4 regions of the Marinobacter sp. AN1 genome follow, and region 2 is predicted to be linked to each of the others. Evidence: predicted binding sites of a transcription regulator. Region 2 holds the regulator's gene; each other region holds the start of a gene.
What was found. Region 2 encodes FliA, which starts transcription of late flagellar genes. Its sites were predicted from a motif close to CTAAAGTTTNNNNNNNNNNNGCCGNTAA; they were not measured.
Positions count from the first base shown of each region.

Region 1: a site for FliA is predicted at 1,806-1,833, ahead of LJ360_RS01675 (methyl-accepting chemotaxis protein). Genes of this name have one in related genera too.
Region 3: a site for FliA is predicted at 2,111-2,138, ahead of LJ360_RS11590 (methyl-accepting chemotaxis protein). Genes of this name have one in related genera too.
Region 4: a site for FliA is predicted at 2,343-2,370, ahead of LJ360_RS06120 (methyl-accepting chemotaxis protein). Genes of this name have one in related genera too.

Region 1 is NZ_CP110342.1:383,061-387,491, reverse strand. Features, by position in the region: gene LJ360_RS01680 (DUF1329 domain-containing protein) at 174-1,556, opposite strand; gene LJ360_RS01675 (methyl-accepting chemotaxis protein) at 1,951-3,636, shown strand; gene LJ360_RS01670 (diguanylate cyclase) at 3,685-4,431, opposite strand, start outside.
Region 2 is NZ_CP110342.1:2,807,508-2,811,938, reverse strand. Features, by position in the region: gene flhF (flagellar biosynthesis protein FlhF) at 1-666, shown strand, start outside; gene LJ360_RS12900 (MinD/ParA family protein) at 758-1,576, shown strand; gene LJ360_RS12895 (RNA polymerase sigma factor FliA) at 1,608-2,357, shown strand; gene cheY (chemotaxis response regulator CheY) at 2,552-2,935, shown strand; gene LJ360_RS12885 (protein phosphatase CheZ) at 2,984-3,766, shown strand; gene LJ360_RS12880 (chemotaxis protein CheA) at 3,780-4,431, shown strand, end outside.
Region 3 is NZ_CP110342.1:2,512,910-2,517,340, forward strand. Features, by position in the region: gene LJ360_RS11570 (ABC transporter ATP-binding protein) at 1-43, opposite strand, end outside; gene LJ360_RS11575 (arylesterase) at 113-796, shown strand; gene LJ360_RS11580 (YheT family hydrolase) at 826-1,836, opposite strand; tRNA gene LJ360_RS11585 (tRNA-Asn) at 1,918-1,993, shown strand; gene LJ360_RS11590 (methyl-accepting chemotaxis protein) at 2,181-3,812, shown strand; gene LJ360_RS11595 (M18 family aminopeptidase) at 3,825-4,431, opposite strand, start outside.
Region 4 is NZ_CP110342.1:1,356,837-1,361,267, forward strand. Features, by position in the region: gene LJ360_RS06115 (efflux RND transporter permease subunit) at 1-876, opposite strand, end outside; gene LJ360_RS06120 (methyl-accepting chemotaxis protein) at 982-2,202, opposite strand; gene lipA (lipoyl synthase) at 2,431-3,465, opposite strand; gene glpD (glycerol-3-phosphate dehydrogenase) at 3,575-4,431, opposite strand, start outside.

The sequences.
Region 1 (4,431 bases), 1.9 Mb from region 2:
CATAGCGGGACGCCAGAGGCGTTTTCGGCAAGGCAGATCCAAGGACCAACCCGTCGAAAACCTGTACACAGATTAAGGGCAGCTGGGGATACCTGTCTGGCGCCCCGGGGAAGAACTATGGGAAAGAAAGGTGTGTCGTGTCACTTCCATGTGACACACTTTCATGAATCGTCTCAGTAGTCGGAAAGACGACGTCGCAGGGTAAAGGGTGAGAAGTAGCGTTTGCCGGGGAATTCGTTCTTGAAGGTACGGGTACCTTCCGACTCATTGATCAGGCCAGTGGCATGGTAGATGCCTTTCGACAGGTCATGGTAAACCTCAAGGTCTGCCCACACCCCCGGCATATCATAGAAGTTCTTCAGCATGGCCATGGTAACCCGGTACAGGTTGCCCTGATCGTCGTATTGATCAACCAGCGCTATGTTCCAGCTGTCCTCGTCAGTATAGAACACCCGCTTGTGGTATAGATGGCGGGCATCTTCCCGCAGATTCGCTTCCACAACGTGGACACGGTGCAACTCCCAACGCATCAGGTCAGAGTTAAGGTGCTGCTTGTCCAGCACGTCATCGTAGGTGTACTTGTCGCTGGTGATCTCGAAATTGTTGTAGGGAATCAGCATTTCCTTCAGCCCTTTATACTCCCAGTTGTACCGGTCGAGGGCGCCGTTGAAGGTATCCGTGTCATCCACCGTGCGCAGATTACCCGCAGAGGCAATAGGGGCATCGTAACCAAGGCTGGGGGCACGGCGGACTTCGCCAGCGCTGAATCCCCAGGCCTTACGGGGTTCTTTTACCTGGTCGAGCGTCTCATGCACCAGGATACCACCGCCGGCATACTGCTCCGGCGCAATAACCGTGGACAGGTAGTAGTTAACAATGTTGTCCAGGTCTTCCGGAGAACCGCCTTCCTTGTTCCAGTTGAAGAAGACCTCCTGGCGCATGGTGACCCCACGATACTGGCCGTTCACCACGACGACTTCGGTGTACTCACGCTCGGCCCAGCGCCCCCGCCAACGGGTAAGGTGATTCCACATGGCCTGCATGGCCTTCTCTTCGCTGGTGCCGTGAAGAATCGGGAAAGGGTGTCCGCCAAAGGCATTCTGCACACCGTTACCACCATCTATCAGGCTCGCTCTCACAGCGTTCTTGCGGGTGTTCTCTGCGATGTGGTCCGGCGCTGTATGGGTACGCCGGGTGGGGAAGACCCTGAGCCGGAAAGTCTCTGGGTAGGCTTCCATCATTGCCACGACACCATCCGCCAGTACCTCACGATATTCAGCCACATTTGCGGCGGTCACCTCGTACCGGGGCTCATCGTCAGGATAAGGGTTAACGTGGTGGTCCCCCGTGCCCTCGTAACCATCCGGCCTGGTGGTGTCACCACCCGTCCAGCGGGGAATGGTGCCTGCCGAGTTACCGGAACGAACAGCACCAAACGGCGTCAGGCTATTGCCCAGCCGATTCGCCTCGGCCTGCGATACGGCAGCCTGGGTGAATGACGCACTGGTGAGGGCCAGCAGTGAAACACATAAGGCGGGGATCAGTTTTTTTTGCATAGTCTCGTACATCAGGGCCGACCATCTTATTGTTTTGACTGCCTGGCAGAACTCCGGAAGTCGGAATGCCTGCCGCGTGGATCTTCTGGGCATAATGGAATTTCGTCTCATTCTTTACCATTTACCGGGAGCTTGCCACCCCGGGACCGGCGGGTCGTGAATGGCCACTCAATCTTTGGTGAAAGGTCACATTGATTTAACGGATTTTTACAATTCCGCACCAGATTTCCGGCGCTCCCGGACGAAGCCCTCAAGCTGTAACCTCATCGGCCGTTAATAAGGGCATGACGAGAGTCCGGTTACATTTCGGAACGGCATTCCTTCCGCACATCCGGATAATTCGCAACCAACCTGTCTTGACCCGATGTCTTTTCCGATTGTCTGGAGTTTTACCATGAAACTGATGGAGCGACTGCGCATCCGTTCACGTCTGCTGATTGCTGTGCTGGTGCCGGTGCTGGTTACCGCCGGCGTGATCGCCTGGATTACCGCGAGCCAGCTTAAACAGAGTGGCGAACAGGAGGTGGAACGACTCAGGGAAAACCTGATCGAAGCCCACAAGGAAGGCCTCAAACACATCGTGCAGGCCGCCAGGAACGCTATTGAAGCAGATTACTCCAACCCGTCCCTGAGTGAAGAGGAAGCCAAGACGCGCGTCCGGAACACCATCCGTTCCATAGGCTACGGCAACAACAACTACATCTTTGCCTACACCCACGACTCCTTCAACCTGGCCTTCAGGCCCAAGCCGTCGGCGGAGGGGTACGTAAAAGACAGTACACCGGAAACCAAGGCCCTGCTGCGCAACCTCTTTGATGCCGGCAAGTCCGGAGATGGTTTTCATGCCTACGAATGGAAGAATCCCGCAAGTGGCAATGTTGAGCCGAAGCTTTCCTACTCGGTTCACCTTGAGAAATGGAACTGGGTCATCGGCTCGGGCATCTATGTAACCAGTGTCGACCAGACCATTGCTGCCGCCCGCGCCGAAATCGAAGCACAGATCGACAGCGCTTTGCTGAGCATTTTTGCCATCACCCTGGTTATTGTCATTCTGGCGGTCACTTTCGGGGCATTCATGGGCCGCAGCGTCACCGTTCCCCTCAACCGGGTCACTCGCACCATGGAAGATATTGCCAGGGGCGAAGGTGACCTCACCCGCCGACTTCCGGCTGAGGGCAACGATGAGCTGGCCGACCTTGGGACCCAGTTCAACGCCTTCGTAGCCAAGATTCATACCACCATTCGCGAGGTGGGAGACACCACCGACCAGGTGGCCTCAGCGGCGGAAGAGCTGAGCCGGGTGGCGGAAGAAACCCGCGCCTCGGTGCAGACACAGGGCTCCGAGACCGACCAGATAGCCTCGGCCATCAACGAAATGGCCGCCACCATCCACCAGATCTCCAGGAACGCTAACGAGGTCCAGAGTGCCGGGGCAGACGCAGACCGACTGGCGAAGGACGGTGGCCAGACCATGGCGGGCTCCCAGCAGTCGGTCAACGAGCTGTCACGGAACATCCTGCAAAGCGCCGAAGCCATCGAAGCACTGGCCTCCCGCAGCGACGAAATCCAGAAGGTACTGGACGTGATCCACGAGGTCACCGACCAGACCAACCTGCTGGCCCTGAACGCCGCTATCGAAGCTGCCCGCGCCGGTGAGCATGGCCGTGGCTTTGCGGTGGTGGCCGACGAGGTGCGCCAGCTGGCCAAGCGCAGCGGTGAGTCCGCAGGCCAGATCCGCGAGATGATTGAGGGCTTCATTAACGAATCCCGCAGCGCGGTAGAGCGGATGCGTTCATCCCAGGGACTGTCCGAGGAGACCGTAGAGCGGATCAACCATGCCAGCTCGGCCCTCAATACCATCGAGCAATCCGTGGAACATATCCACGACCAGGTAACCCAGATCGCCACGGCCGCCGAGCAGCAAAGCCAGGTGGCCGAAGAGATCAACCAGAACGTGGTACGCATAGTGGAAGCAGCCCAGAACAGCGACACCGGTGTTACCCAGACCAACGAAGCCAGCCAGGAGCTGGCACGCCTGGGCGAGCGGTTAAGGGAGCTGGTCTCTCAGTTCAGGGTATAGGTTCCCGGCTTTTTAACCGGTACTGTGGGGAGTCTGCGCGGCAAGCACTCAGGCAGACTCCCCGCTCTCCAGGTTGCCGTCGTCCGCAGTTGCAATAACGACCCGGTCCCGACCTTGCTCCTTGGCCTGGTAGAGTGCCCGGTCGGCCATCCTGAACAGGGTTTCCCGGTCTGACGCGTGGCCCGGGACGCAGGCGAGTCCTGCGGAGAATGTCAGCCGCACTGGCCCTCCCGGACTGAAGTCCATGTCCGAGAACGCACTCCTGAGGCGCCCTACCACCTCCAGGGCACTTTGCGGATCGATCCCCGGCAATACGAGCACAAATTCCTCACCACCGAAACGGGCCGCTACATCCTGCTTGCGGCTTCCGTCCTGCAGCAACTTCGCCAGGGCCACGAGGATGCGATCGCCCACATCGTGCCCCCAATCATCGTTCACCCGCTTGAAGTGGTCCAGGTCCATGATGCAGAAAGTTAGTGGTCGCTGCTCCCGTAAGGCCCGGGGAATTTCGCGCTCCAGCACCTCATCCAGCCAGCGTCGGTTGTAGAGCCCTGTCAGCGGATCGCGGATGGACTCTTCTTTGAGGGCGTTACGCAACTCCTCGATGCGTTCAAGTTTTTCCCGCAGATCGGCTTCGGTCCGCTTGAGTTCGGTGACGTCCCGGAAGACATAGACAATACCCCGCAGCTTTCCCGTTCCAGTACGAAAAAGGTTGCGCTGGACGCTGAGGATGCGGCCGTTGGCCTCAAGTTCGGGGGTGAACTGATGCCCCTGCAGTAAACCGGGAACCAGCTC
Region 2 (4,431 bases):
GCGGGCCTCAGAACCGGTAGTGGTGACTGGGCTACTCGTGGTGGTATCTACGCCCTGGTAGGGCCTACCGGCTCCGGCAAGACGACTACGATTGGCAAGATTGCCGCCCAGTACGTGCTGGAGCATGGCGCCGACTCCCTGGCGCTGGTCACCACCGATCGCTATCGGGTAGCGGCCCATGAGCAGCTGTTCGTGTTCGGCCGTATCCTGAATGTGCCGGTACGGGTGGTGGATGACAGCCACAGCCTTGATGAGGTGCTGGATGAGCTGGAAGACCGGCACCTTGTGCTGATTGATACCGCTGGCCTGTCCGGCGCCGATCCCGGTTGCCAGGAGCAGCTGGCCGAGCTGGCGAACAGCCGGCACCGGGTGAGTCCGCACCTGGTGGTGCCGGCCACCAGCCAGTCGAGAATCATGAAATCCATGTGGCATTGCTATAAGATGGCGGGTCTTGCAGGCTGCATAATGACCAAGCTGGATGAGGCGCTGACCCTCGGTGAAGTCCTGGGCTTTGCCCTGGAAACCGCCCTGCCTGTGGCCTGGGTCACCGACGGCCAGAAGATTCCCCAGGACCTGCATCCAGCCAATGCGGCGTCACTGGTGCGTCTTGGCGTGGAACGACTGCGGGACGTGCGCAAGCAGCAGGCCATGGCTGAAGGTGCCTGAAGTGCAGCAGCGGCCGGGAACCGGACGTGGTCGGCGCCCTGCAGGCTTATTGTGTGAATAAGTACAACCTCGGCAGGAACAGACAACCACTATGAGCAGACCACATCCGGTTCAGGTAATCGCAGTCACCGGTGGCAAGGGTGGCGTGGGCAAGAGCAACGTTTCGGTCAACCTTGGCATTGCCCTGTCACAGATGGGGCGGCGGGTCATCCTGCTGGATGCCGACCTGGGCCTGGCCAATATTGACGTCCTGCTGGGAATCAGTGCCAAGCGCAACCTCGCTGACGTGCTGTCCGGTGAATGTGACCTCCGTGACGTACTGGTTAACGGCCCCGGCGGTGTCAGGATTGTACCGGCCTCTTCTGGCACCCAGCGTATGACCCAGCTCTCCCCCATGGAGCACGCCGGCCTGATCAATGCCTTCAGCGAGCTGGGTGACCAGGTAGACGTGCTGATCGTCGATACTGCCGCCGGCATTTCCGAAAGCGTGGTCAGTTTCCTGCGGGCCGCCCAGGAGTTGCTGCTGGTGGTCTGCGACGAGCCTACCTCCATTACCGATGCCTACGCCCTGATAAAACTGATGAACCGGGACTACGGTATTAACCGTTTCCGCATACTCGCCAACCAGGTCCGTAACGAGCAGGAAGGCAAGCATCTGTTCGGTAAACTGACCCGTGTCACCGAGCGGTTCCTTGATGTTGCATTACAATACGTCGGCATGGTTCCTTATGATGAGGCCGTGCGCAAGGCCGTGCAGCGTCAGCGAGCCGTGCTGGACGCCTACCCGCGGGCCAAGGCGTCACTGGCCATCAAGGCCCTGGCGGAGCAGGTGGACAGCTGGCCCCTGCCCACATCGCCCCGGGGGCACCTGGAGTTTTTCGTGGAGCGCCTGGTAGGCAGTAACACTTGATCCATTCCTGAAGTACGGGTTAACCGGATAAATGACTTTGGCCAGAAGACTCGGAATCTACCACCAGACCGGTCGGGACAGCGCCCATCAGCTGGTGGAACAGCATGCGCCGCTGGTCAAGAAAATTGCCCTGCACCTGATGGCCCGGTTACCGGACTCGGTTCAGCTTGACGACCTTGTCCAGGCGGGCATGGTTGGCCTGCTGGAAGCGGCTGCCAAGTACCAGTCTGACCGGGGTGCATCCTTTGAAACCTATGCCGGCATTCGCATCCGGGGCGCGATTGTGGATGAGATCCGCAAGGGTGACTGGGTGCCCCGCTCCGTTCACCGTAACGCCCGTCGGGTATCGGCCGCCATCAAGGCTGTGGAGGATCGGGAAGGGCGCGAAGCCCAGGACCAGGAGGTGGCACAAGAGCTGGGTATGAGCCTTTCCGAGTACCACTCGTGTCTCAGTGATGCCAGCTCCGGCCGACTTTTTTCCCTCGATGAGCTCAATGAAACCGGCGAGCTGCCGATACAGGAACAGGAAGGTTCGGATAATCCGCTGGATGATGTGTCCGGCGCGGCATTCCGGCATAACCTGGCGGCCGCCATCAATGACCTGCCAGAACGGGAAAAGCTGGTACTCAGCCTGTATTACCAGGAAGAGCTGAACCTCAAGGAAATCGGCGCGGTGCTCGGCGTGAGTGAAAGCCGGGTGAGCCAGATTCACAGCCAGGCCGCACTTCGCTTGCGGGGCAGGCTATCGGACTGGCAGGCAGGGGACGCAGGCTCGGTCTGACGCCTGGCATGGCCGGTATAGAAAGATGGTTACAGCAGAATCGTTCGATAACACATTGAAACGGTAAGCATCGCTCAGACTGCTAGAATGACGCCACGGCTGAGGATCTGACAGCAGTGCGGGCAGGGCAGCGCCTGCCAACGGCCCTGACAGGGCCAGGTCAACATTCCGGCGAAGACCAACTGGAGGTCCCATTGGACAAGAACATGAAAATTCTCATTGTGGACGACTTTTCCACAATGCGGCGGATCATCAAGAACCTGCTCCGTGATCTCGGATTCACCAACACCGACGAGGCGGATGACGGCAACACCGCCCTGCCCATGTTGAAAACAGGCAAGTACGACTTCCTGGTGACGGACTGGAACATGCCAGGCATGTCCGGGTTTGATTTGCTCAAGGCGGTACGGGCCGACGAGAACCTGAAGGATCTGCCGATCCTGATGGTGACGGCTGAAGCCAAGCGAGACCAGATCGTAGCGGCGGCCCAGGCCGGCGTTAACGGTTATGTGGTCAAGCCATTTACGGCTGCCGTACTCAAGGAGAAGATCGAGAAGATCTTCGAGCGAATCCAGTAAGGCCCGTTTACGCCTTGAACCCTGAACTGACTGTCCGGATGTGCTCCCATGAGCGAAGACAAACAGAACAGCCCCGGCCTGGACCCGGAAATCACCAGCAAGCTCAAGGAGCAGGCCCAGGCGCTTGTTGAGCAGGTCAACGCTGGTGACTATGCCCGGGCCATGACCCTGATCAATGACCTGAGTGAGGTGAGGGATCAGAGTCTGTACCAGGAGGTGGGTCGCTTGACCCGCAGCCTCCACGAGGCTATCCGCAATTTTCAGATACAGCCCCAGAACCCGGAGCAGCAGGAAGCCCTGTCGAAGATGTCCGATGCCTCGGACCGGCTGCAATACGTCGTTGAAATGACCGGCAAGGCCGCTAACCGCACCATGGACCTGGTGGAAGACGCCATGCCCCGGGCCAACGCCATGTGCGAACAGGCGCGGTCCCTGCGGGATGACTGGCAACGATTGCGTCGCCGCGAAATGGCGCCTTCAGAGTTCCGCGAGCTGTATGGTCGCATTGACCGTTTCTTCGAGAGCCTCGCGGACGACGCCGAGAAGATGTACACCGATCTGTCTGAAATCCTGCTGGCCCAGGATTTCCAGGACCTGACCGGCCAGGTCATCCAGAAAGTGACCGCGCTGGTGAAGGAAGTGGAAGAGAACCTGCTTAGCCTGGTGGTCATGGCCAGCCACGTGGACCAACTGACCGGAACGGTCCACGAATTGAAGGAAAAGGAATCCTCGATCAAGGGGGAAGGACCCCAGATGCGCGCCGCAGAGCGGTCTGACGTTGTTTCCGGACAGGACGACGTTGACGACCTGCTGTCCAGTCTCGGCTTTTAAGTGAGGTAGTTGCATGGCATTTGATGCAGACGAAGAGATTCTCCAGGACTTCCTGGTGGAGGCCGGGGAGATCCTGGAACTGCTCTCCGAACAACTGGTGGACCTGGAACAGCACCCGGAAGACAGTGATCTGCTCAATGCCATCTTCCGTGGCTTCCACACCGTTAAGGGCGGCGCCGGTTTTTTGCAGCTTGACGCGCTGGTGAACTGCTGTCACTCCGCCGAGAACGTGTTCGATACCCTGCGTAACCACAAGCGCACGGTGACCTCGGACCTGATGGATGTGGTGCTGCAGGCGCTGGATAACGTCAATGCCATGTTCGACGAGGTCCGCAACCGGGAAGAGCCTACCCCCGCGCCCCAGTCACTGATTGCAACCCTGGACCAGTACGCCCTGCCGGAGGGTGAGTCACCGGTGGACGCTCCGGGGGATTCGCCGGCCCGGCCTGCAGACGATGCCGTGGCCGCCGCAGCCGAGGAGGACCACGGCGATATCACCGATGAGGAATTCGAGCAGCTGCTGGACGCCCTGGAAGACGGCAAGGGTAAGGCGGGGGACAGCGCTTGCGAAGATGCCGGCTCCATCGAGGGTGCGGGTTCATCCAGCAGTGATGACATCAGCGATGACGAGTTCGAGGACCTGCTGGACCAGCTCCACGGCAAGG
Region 3 (4,431 bases), 290 kb from region 2:
TGGCTTCGGAAGTCTGTCGGGGTCCGCTGGAAAGGTCTGTCACGTATGCTCCGGGAACTGATTCAGTATTTGCCACTCTACCTTGCCTGATAGAAAGACAAGAGGACGCTTAATGGTCGTTAACTCGGTGGTTGCTTCTATAACTACGGTATTTTCCCGCCAGAGATCAACGGTTCTGCTTTTCTGGTTACTGGCTTGCCTGGTCCTGCCCGGTGCCGCTGCAGCCCGGACCATCCTGGTTATGGGCGACAGCCTGAGTGCCGCCTATGGGGTGGAAACAGAAATTGCCTGGGTCAACCTGCTTCGGGAGCGCCTGGAAGAGCACGACCACGAGCAGTGGCAGGTGGTCAATGCCAGCATCAGCGGAGAAACCACTGATGGCGGTGCCCGTCGCCTGCCGGCGCTGCTGGACAAGCACCAACCGGATATTGTCATCATCGAACTGGGCGGCAACGATGGCCTTCGGGGCTTCCAGCCGCCGGTCATCCGGGACAACCTGTCGGCCATGATTAAAGCCTCCCAGCAGGCCGGTGCCCGTGTACTGCTGGTCGGTATGCAGATTCCTCCCAACTATGGCGCCAGTTATACCCGCCTGTTCACCGAGATGTACCCAAACCTGTCAGACCAGTATGACACGGCCCTGGTTCCCTTCTTTCTGGACGGAATCTACAATGGCGATGGCCTGATGCAGGATGATGGCATTCATCCTACCAGCGAAGCCCAGCCACTCCTGCTGGAAAACGTCTGGCCGCACCTTCAGCCGCTCCTGCAGGAAACAGCATCCGCCAGCCGGTAGTTTGCCTGGCCGCCCCTGCAGAGCCATGTCTAACGGACGAGCGCGCCAAGGTAACCCACGGCCCGCTGCTCGGACCAGTACCAGCCACCACGGCCGTACTGCACAAACCCCACGTGCCCGCCATGGCGGGTAGTCTCCAGTTGCGTCCACGCACCGAGGACTCCCGGATCTCCGGGAAAACAGGCGGGTGAAAGGAAAGGATCGTCGGCGGCGTTCACTATGAGCGCCGGCACCCGGATATCCCTCAGGCGAAACAGGGAAGACGCCCTGTGCCAGTAATCCTGCGCGCTGGCGAAGCCATGAAGTGGTGCCGTATACCGCTCATCAAACTGGTGGAAGGTGCGGATGCGGTCATAGCCCTCCATGGTGATCAGCTCGGGGAAGCGCCGGGCCTTTTCGGCCATCTTGGGCTTCAGGTCCCGGATAAAGCGGGACATATACAGCCGACGGCTCGGGAGCGCCAATACATCAGCGCCCCCGGCCAGGTCGCAGGGGACTGAGAAGTTCACCGCACCGGCAATCCTGCTGTCCACCCTTTCACCCTGCTCGCCAAGGTATTGCAGCGCCAGGTTACCGCCCATACTGAAACCGGCGAGCGCCATGGCCTGGTAACCCTGGCCCAGGCCATGGCGAACCACCACATCGAGGTCTTCGGTAGCGCCGCTGTGGTAGAACCGGGGCTGACGATTCATGACACCGCCACAGGAGCGATAGTTCCAGGCCAGTACATCCCAGCCTGTCGCCAACAGCGCACGGGCAAGTCCCTGCACATAGGGGCGCCGGCTGTGCCCTTCCAGCCCGTGGCAGACAACGACCACCCGATCCGAACCCTGCCGGTACCAGTCCAGCCAGAGTTCATCATCGTCTGGTGTGACAATCGCTTCCGCTTCGGGCTCACACAGGTCCACCCGCCGGAAGAGGCTGGGCCAGATAGACTGGGCGTGGCCACTACGAAGCAGCAATGGAGCCCGATAAGGCGTTGTGGAAGCCACCTCCGCCGGTGCCTGTTCAGGACTTGCGGATACCGCTGTTTCAGACATGGTGAAAATTCGAATCCTGTGTTTTCAGGGGCTTGACCCCACCCCCCAAAGACCTTAATATGCGCGCCATCTCGACGCCAATCCCCGATAGCTCAGTTGGTAGAGCAACGGACTGTTAATCCGTTTGTCCCTGGTTCGAGCCCAGGTCGGGGAGCCATATTCCGAAAAGCCGCCACCTTTTACAAGGTTGGCGGCTTTTTATTTTGCTCGTAGCTCGCCTCCCTCCCACATCCACTGCCATCTCCTGAACTCGGAAAATACCCGCTTACTAACGCTCAAGAAATCCGTGCCACGGCCGTTAACTCCACCATATGCCCGCCTTGCCATGGAGCGCCAGACCACTAATGTCCCTGTTTTCCAGAAGTATTCTCGCCCGAGTCCTCTCCGTTGTCCTGGCAGCTAACCTGCTGGTTGCTATCTGTGCCCTGCTTTACTTCAGTCACTCGCTGAGTTCGAACCGGGAATACCACGCCCTGGCCAGCGACCAGATGGTCAACGCCCTGGAAGCTGAAGACATCCTCAATCAGTTCAAGACCCAGGTTCAGGAATGGAAGAACGTGCTGATCCGTGGCAGTGACAGTGACCAGCGGAACAAGTACTGGCGCCAGTTCCAGCAGCAGGAGACCAGCATTCAACAGGCACTGGGCGACCTCCTACCCCGGCTCCAGAACGGTGAAGCCAGGGACCTGATGAGTCGTTTCCGGGACGCCCACCAGCGTATGGGCCTGGCCTACCGGGAAGGCTTCGAAGCCTTCAGCCGGTCAAATTATGACCACCAGGCCGGTGACCAGGCTGTGCAGGGCATTGACCGTGAGCCGGCTCAACTGATCGAAGAAGCGTCTACGCTGATCCGTGAGCAGGCGTTGACGCAGGCGTCCGCCCTGAACGAATCCGTCAGCCGCAACACCACCCTTATCGGGTCGCTGATGCTGCTGTCCATCATCGCAGGAACCCTTCTGTGCATCCTGGTGCTATCCCGCTCCGTAGTGCGACCGGTCCGTACGTTGACGGCCCAACTTCACAGCCTGGGCGAAGGCGACCTTTCAGATCCGGCCACCCTGCGACGCGAGGACGAACTCGGCCGCCTGGCTGATGCAGCACGTAACCTGCATGCCTTCCTGTCTGAGACCGGAGCCCTTATGGGACGCTTTGCAGAGCAGCTTTCCAGTACCAGCGAGAGTCTCCGCAGCAACGCCCAGGCGGTCGCGAACCATTCCGACCTGTCCCACCAGCGCATCGAGCAGATTGCCACGGCGATGAATGAAATGTCTGCTACCGCCCAGGACGTCGCCAACCACGCCACTTCGGTGTCGGTGGAAACCCGGGAAGCCACCGCTGAGGTGGACGACGCTGACGACCGTACCCAACAGGCAACACACAGCATGGGCCGGCTGAGCGACCAGATCCGCCAATCAGCCGCGACCGTGGAGCGCCTGGCAGGCGACGGCCGGAAGGTCAGCGAAGTGATGGGCGTGATCCGCGAAATCGCCGACCAGACCAACCTGCTGGCCCTGAATGCGGCTATCGAAGCGGCCCGGGCCGGCGAGGCAGGTCGCGGCTTTGCGGTGGTGGCAGACGAAGTGCGAAGCCTGGCAGCCAAGACCCAGGAGGCAACCACGCGTATCGATACCATCGTGGACACCATCACCCGGGGCTCCAACGACGCCACCGAGTTCATGCGCGCCAGTGAAATCGTTGCCGGCGAGACCAGTGAGGCGGTAGACGCCGTCCGTCAGACCCTCGCCGGCATCAACGACCGCATGAAACAGATCAGCGACGCCACTATCCAGGTAGCGACCGCGGCCGAAGAGCAGACCAGCGTGTCCGACGACATCAACCGTAATGTCACCGACGTTTCGGAAACCGCAGAGAACATGCGTACCAGTGCCGAAGAGAACCTGCGCCGGGTACCGGAACTGGAAAGCATGGCCCGGGAAGCCAGGGAACTGGCCTCCCGGATCCACCAGAAGCGCTGACAGCTCGGGTGGTCAGTTAACCTCTGGCCACCCCATAAACTCCCTGAGCACCTGGTACAGGGTATAGCCATCCCGGGTGCCACAAAGTTCACGGATCGAGTGCATGCCCAGCTGGGGCACACCGATATCCAGGGTGGTCACCCCAAGGTTACCCGCCGTAATAGGTCCGATGGTGCTGCCACAGCCCATGTCACTGCGCACCACAAACGTCTGGTGCGGCAGGCCCAGCTCGTCACTGATATGCCGGTAGAGGGCCGCTGATCGGCTGTTGGTGGCGTAGCGCTGGTTGTGGTTTACCTTGATCACCGGCCCCTGGTTCAGCAACGGACCATGGTTTTCGTCATGCCGGTCACTGTAGTTAGGGTGCACGCCGTGGGCGTTGTCAGCAGAGATCATCATGGAACGGGCGATCACCCGGCTACGGTTCTCCGCACCGCACCAGCGGTCCAGCACCGACGACAGGAACGGCCCCTGAGCCCCTTCTGCGGACATACTGCCCACTTCTTCATGGTCGTTACATACCAGCAGTGCCGGCTCATCACCGGTTGAATCCAGCAGCGACTGCAGGCCAATGTAGCAACTGAGCAGGTTATCCAGCCGCGCAGAGGTAATAAACTCG
Region 4 (4,431 bases), 1.5 Mb from region 2:
GCACAGGATGGGTACCACTACCCACTGCCAGCTACGGAAGATCACCACCAGGGTCAGAAGCAGGAAGATCAGTACACCCACGCCAAAGGTGGACAGATCGCTTTCGATAAAGCGGATCATGTCCGAAGCAATCATGGGTACACCGCCCAGGTGAATCTCGGCGTTGTCGCGGTAGCGGTCGAGGATGGCGCGAACATCGGTAATTGTTTGTTCACGCTCGGCCTCCAGTTCGGCTGCCAGCTGTCGGAACTGTTCAGAGACCTGCTCCAGTTTCTGCCGTTGCTGTTGGTTCAGTTCACCTACCCGGGCCTGCTCCCGCAGGTCATTGCGCAGGCGCACCAGCTCGAAGTAACGGTCGGGTGTTGGCAGGTTGACCTGGATCGCCGTGGTACTGGCATCCTCGCTGATCAGCATGTTGGGATAGAGGGGATTCGAAAGCAGGGAGTCCCTGGCCTGGTCCAGTGGGACCTCGTCCTGGTCCAGCGTCAGCAGCTCCTCATCAACCGTGTCGATGCCGAGGTCCGGGCTGTGGAGCAGGGGAACGTTGAGAATGCTGTTGGTGGAGCCAACCGGCCCAAGGGCGGCCAGGTCATCCCGCAGGTTGCGCAGGGTATTAATGGCCGGCTGGCTGAACAGGTCGCCGTCCGGCTTGTAGGTTACCACCAGGAAATCATCGGACGCTTCAAAGCGCTGGCTGACGGTGCGGTAGTCCTCCAGGGCGGTATCATTCTCCAGCACCAGGGATTCGGCAGAGGCGTCCAGGCGGAACTGGTGCAGTTTCAGGCTGGCAATGACCAGCACGACGGCAAACAGGATCAGCACCCGCCAGGGGTGGTTGAGAATCAGCCGGTCATAGAGGCTGTAGAAGGAACGCATTGAGTGACAGACTCCGCTGGTCAGAAGGAACTGCGAAGTCTGCCACACTGTGAAAAATTTTGTGAAAAATAGCGTTAAATGACTCGCCGTGCCGGAACATCCGCTTTAACTGGCGCGTACCTGTCGGGACGCTTCTTCCAGGGAGTCAATAAGCTGCTTGAGGCGCCGGGTCATTTCAGCGCTGGCGGCCAGTTCTCGGACCATGCCCTCAGTGGTTTCGCGTATCCCCCGCACGTCGGCAAGGACGGCATCGGTGCCGGCAGTCTGTTCGGCGGACACCCGTGCGATCTGTTCGTTGGTCTCGTCGATGCGGGCCACCATGCCCTGGATGTCCTGCAACGCCTGGCGACCCTCTGAGGCATCGCTGACGCAGCGGTGCGCATCGTCCGAGCTGGCCGTCATCTGGTCAACCGCGGCCGCCATGGCATCCAGGAGCCGGTCCAGGGTGCCCTGGATCTGGTCGGTGGAGTCCTGCACCCGCTGGGCCAGCTTGCGGACCTCATCGGCAACCACGGCGAAGCCCCGGCCCTGTTCACCGGCACGGGCAGCTTCGATGGCGGCGTTGAGTGACAGCAGGTTGGTCTGCTCGGCAATCCCCCTGATCTCGGTCACCGCCTGGCGGATTTCCTGGCTGTTGCCAGCCAGTGCCTGCACTGCCCCGGCCGAGGTTTCAACGGTTTGTGAGAGTTTCTCAATGGAATCCGCCGTCCGGGTGACCCGGTCGTGCCCCTCGCGGGCGGCGCGGTGTGCTTCATGGGACAGGGTGTTGGCCATACCGGCCTGTTCGGCAATGCCCGAGAAACTCTGCAGCATGGCCTCTACCGTCTCGGCGGAACGATCGGCACCCTGTTGTTGCCGGGTCAGCTCGTCACGGCGCTGCTCAGCGGCGGCGGTCAGCTCACGGACTTCCTCGTGCAGGCGGCGGATCGCCTCCAGCATGTTGCGGACCACGTCACCGGTGCGTTGCTGCATGGCGTTGAAGGCTTCGGCCATCTCACCGATCTCATCGCTGGAGTCAACACTGGCCCGTTCGTTGAGATCGCCGGACTGCTGAACCGATACCATGGTTTTCTTGAGCCGGTTGACGTGCCGTTCGATAAAGGAAATCAGTAACTGGGAGCCGGCCATCTCCAGCAGCATCAGTAACGCTACGATGCCGGCATATCCGGGCGCTGCGTCGGCGAACACGGTCATGAACGGCTGGTCAGTCCGGTTCGCGACATCGCTGATGGCGTAGAGCACCAGCAGACACATGACCACGAAGACCATGATGTTCAGTAGCCAGAATTTGTACTTCAGGCGGGCATTCTTGAGCAGCGTCAGCATGGTTAACCTGTTGTTGTCATGGTCCACCGGTGGCGGCAGTGGACGGATTACGAATCGGCTCCTGAAGATATCACCGGAACAGGGGGCGATGCTTGCTCCGGATCAGTTGGGGCTGACCTTTGACAATGTCTTACAAACAGGTATCGGCGGCTGGTGGCTTTTCTTGAGGTTAGCAGGTACCGGGGTGCGGCCAGCGGCGGCAAGCCGCTGGCGCAATGTTTTTAGGGGTCAGTCCACCTGACGTACTGGAATGGCGCTGGTGTCTCGCGGTACCGCCGGCACGGCCAGGCCAAGGTTGTTCTTCTCGAATACCCGGTCGGCACGATAGCTGGACCGAACCATGGGGCCGGAGGGAACTTCCATGAAGCCTTTTTCCAGCCCGATGTCCCGATACCGGTTGAATTCCTCCGGGGTGATATAACGTTCCACCGGCAGGTGGTTGGGCGTGGGGCGCAAATACTGACCGAGGGTGAGGATGTCCACGCCGATGGCCCTCAGGTCGTCCATGGTTGAGAGGATTTCTTCCTCGGTTTCACCCAGGCCCAGCATCAGGCTGGTCTTGGTGAGCACGTCCGGGCGGTACTGCTTGGCGTGGGCGAGAACGCTCAGGGTTTTCTCATAGCCTGCACGTGGGTCGCGGACGCGACGGGTCAGGCGTTTGACGGTTTCAACATTCTGGGCGAACACATCCAGTCCGGAATCCACCACTTTCTCCACGTGGGGCATGACCGCATCGAAGTCCGGGGTCAGGGCTTCGACGGCGACTTCCGGGGTGCGCTGTTTGATGGCGGCAACACAGGCGGCGTAGTGGGCGGCACCACCATCGTCCAGGTCGTCCCGGTCCACTGAGGTGAGCACGATGTAGCGCAAGCCCATGAGCTCAACGGACTTCGCCGTGTTTTCCGGTTCGTCGTGGTCCAGCCAGCCCTTGGGGTTGCCGGTGTCCACCGCACAAAACTTGCAGGCCCGGGTGCATACGGAGCCCATCACCATGATAGTCGCTGTACCGTTGTTCCAGCACTCACCAATATTCGGGCAGTGGGATTCCTGGCATACGGTGCTCAGGCGATGCTCGTTGACGTTCTGACGCACTGCCTCGAAGCGTTCACCGCCGGGCATGCGGGCACGGAGCCATTTGGGTTTGCGCTGCACAGGCGTTTCCGCGCTGGCGGTTTTCTTGACGCCATCCTTGATGGCCGAGAATCCGTGTTCATTGCGGAACTTCGAGCCGCTGACTACGCGGGGTTTGGCGTTGTCGCTCATGGCAACCGGGGTCTCTTTGCGAAGGTGTATGCGGGTACGTAAAGAGTAAGGCCCCGGACCAGTGGATACAAGCGGCATAGGGGAAATCCCGGTGCCACTTTGGTCGGGTTCAGACCGGTTGCTGGCCGGAAGCGCAGGCCTTCTCGGGTGGCTGTGACGTGCGGGTCATCAGCCAACTTTCCAGTTCGCCGATCTGCTCTGCGCTGGCGTAGAGGCCCTGCTTGGTGCGCCGCCACAGGACATCGTCTGCGTTGCCTGCCCATTCGTGGCGTACCAGGTAGTCCACTTCTCGCTCATAGAGGTTGCCCAGGAAGTGACGCCCGAGATCATCCAGGCGGGCGCTGTCGCCCAGCAGTCGGTAACTGTCCGTACCATAGCTGCGTACCAGGCGTGAGGCGAGCAGGCCGGGTAGCCAGGGGTAGTGTTGGCACAGGGCTTCCTGCAAGCGAGGCTGACTCTGGAAGTCACCGCCCGGCAGGACGGCGTCCCGTGTCCAGTGTCCCCGCGCTTCCGGGAAATACTGGCAGAGCCGGTCAGTGGCTGCTTCGGCCAGCTTGCGAAAGGTGGTGAGCTTGCCCCCGAATACCGACAGCAGCGGTGTTTTTCCGCCAGGTGCATCCACTTCGAAGGAATAGTCCCGTGAGGCTTTCTGGGCACTTTCTTCCTCATCATCCATCAGTGGTCGGACCCCTGAGTAGGACCAGACCACATCCTCCGGCGTCAGCTGGTGGCGGAAATAGTGGTTAACAATATCGAGCAGGTAACGGGTTTCCTCGCCGGAAATCGTGGCTTCCGACGGGTTGCCCTCGTAGTCCACGTCAGTGGTGCCCACCAGTGAGAAGTGGTCTTCGTAGGGAATGACAAAGACAATCCGCTCGTCTTCGTTTTGCAGGATGTAGGCCTCATCATCCCGGTTGAGTCGGGGTACCACGATATGACTGCCCTTGACCATGCGAATCATGCGCG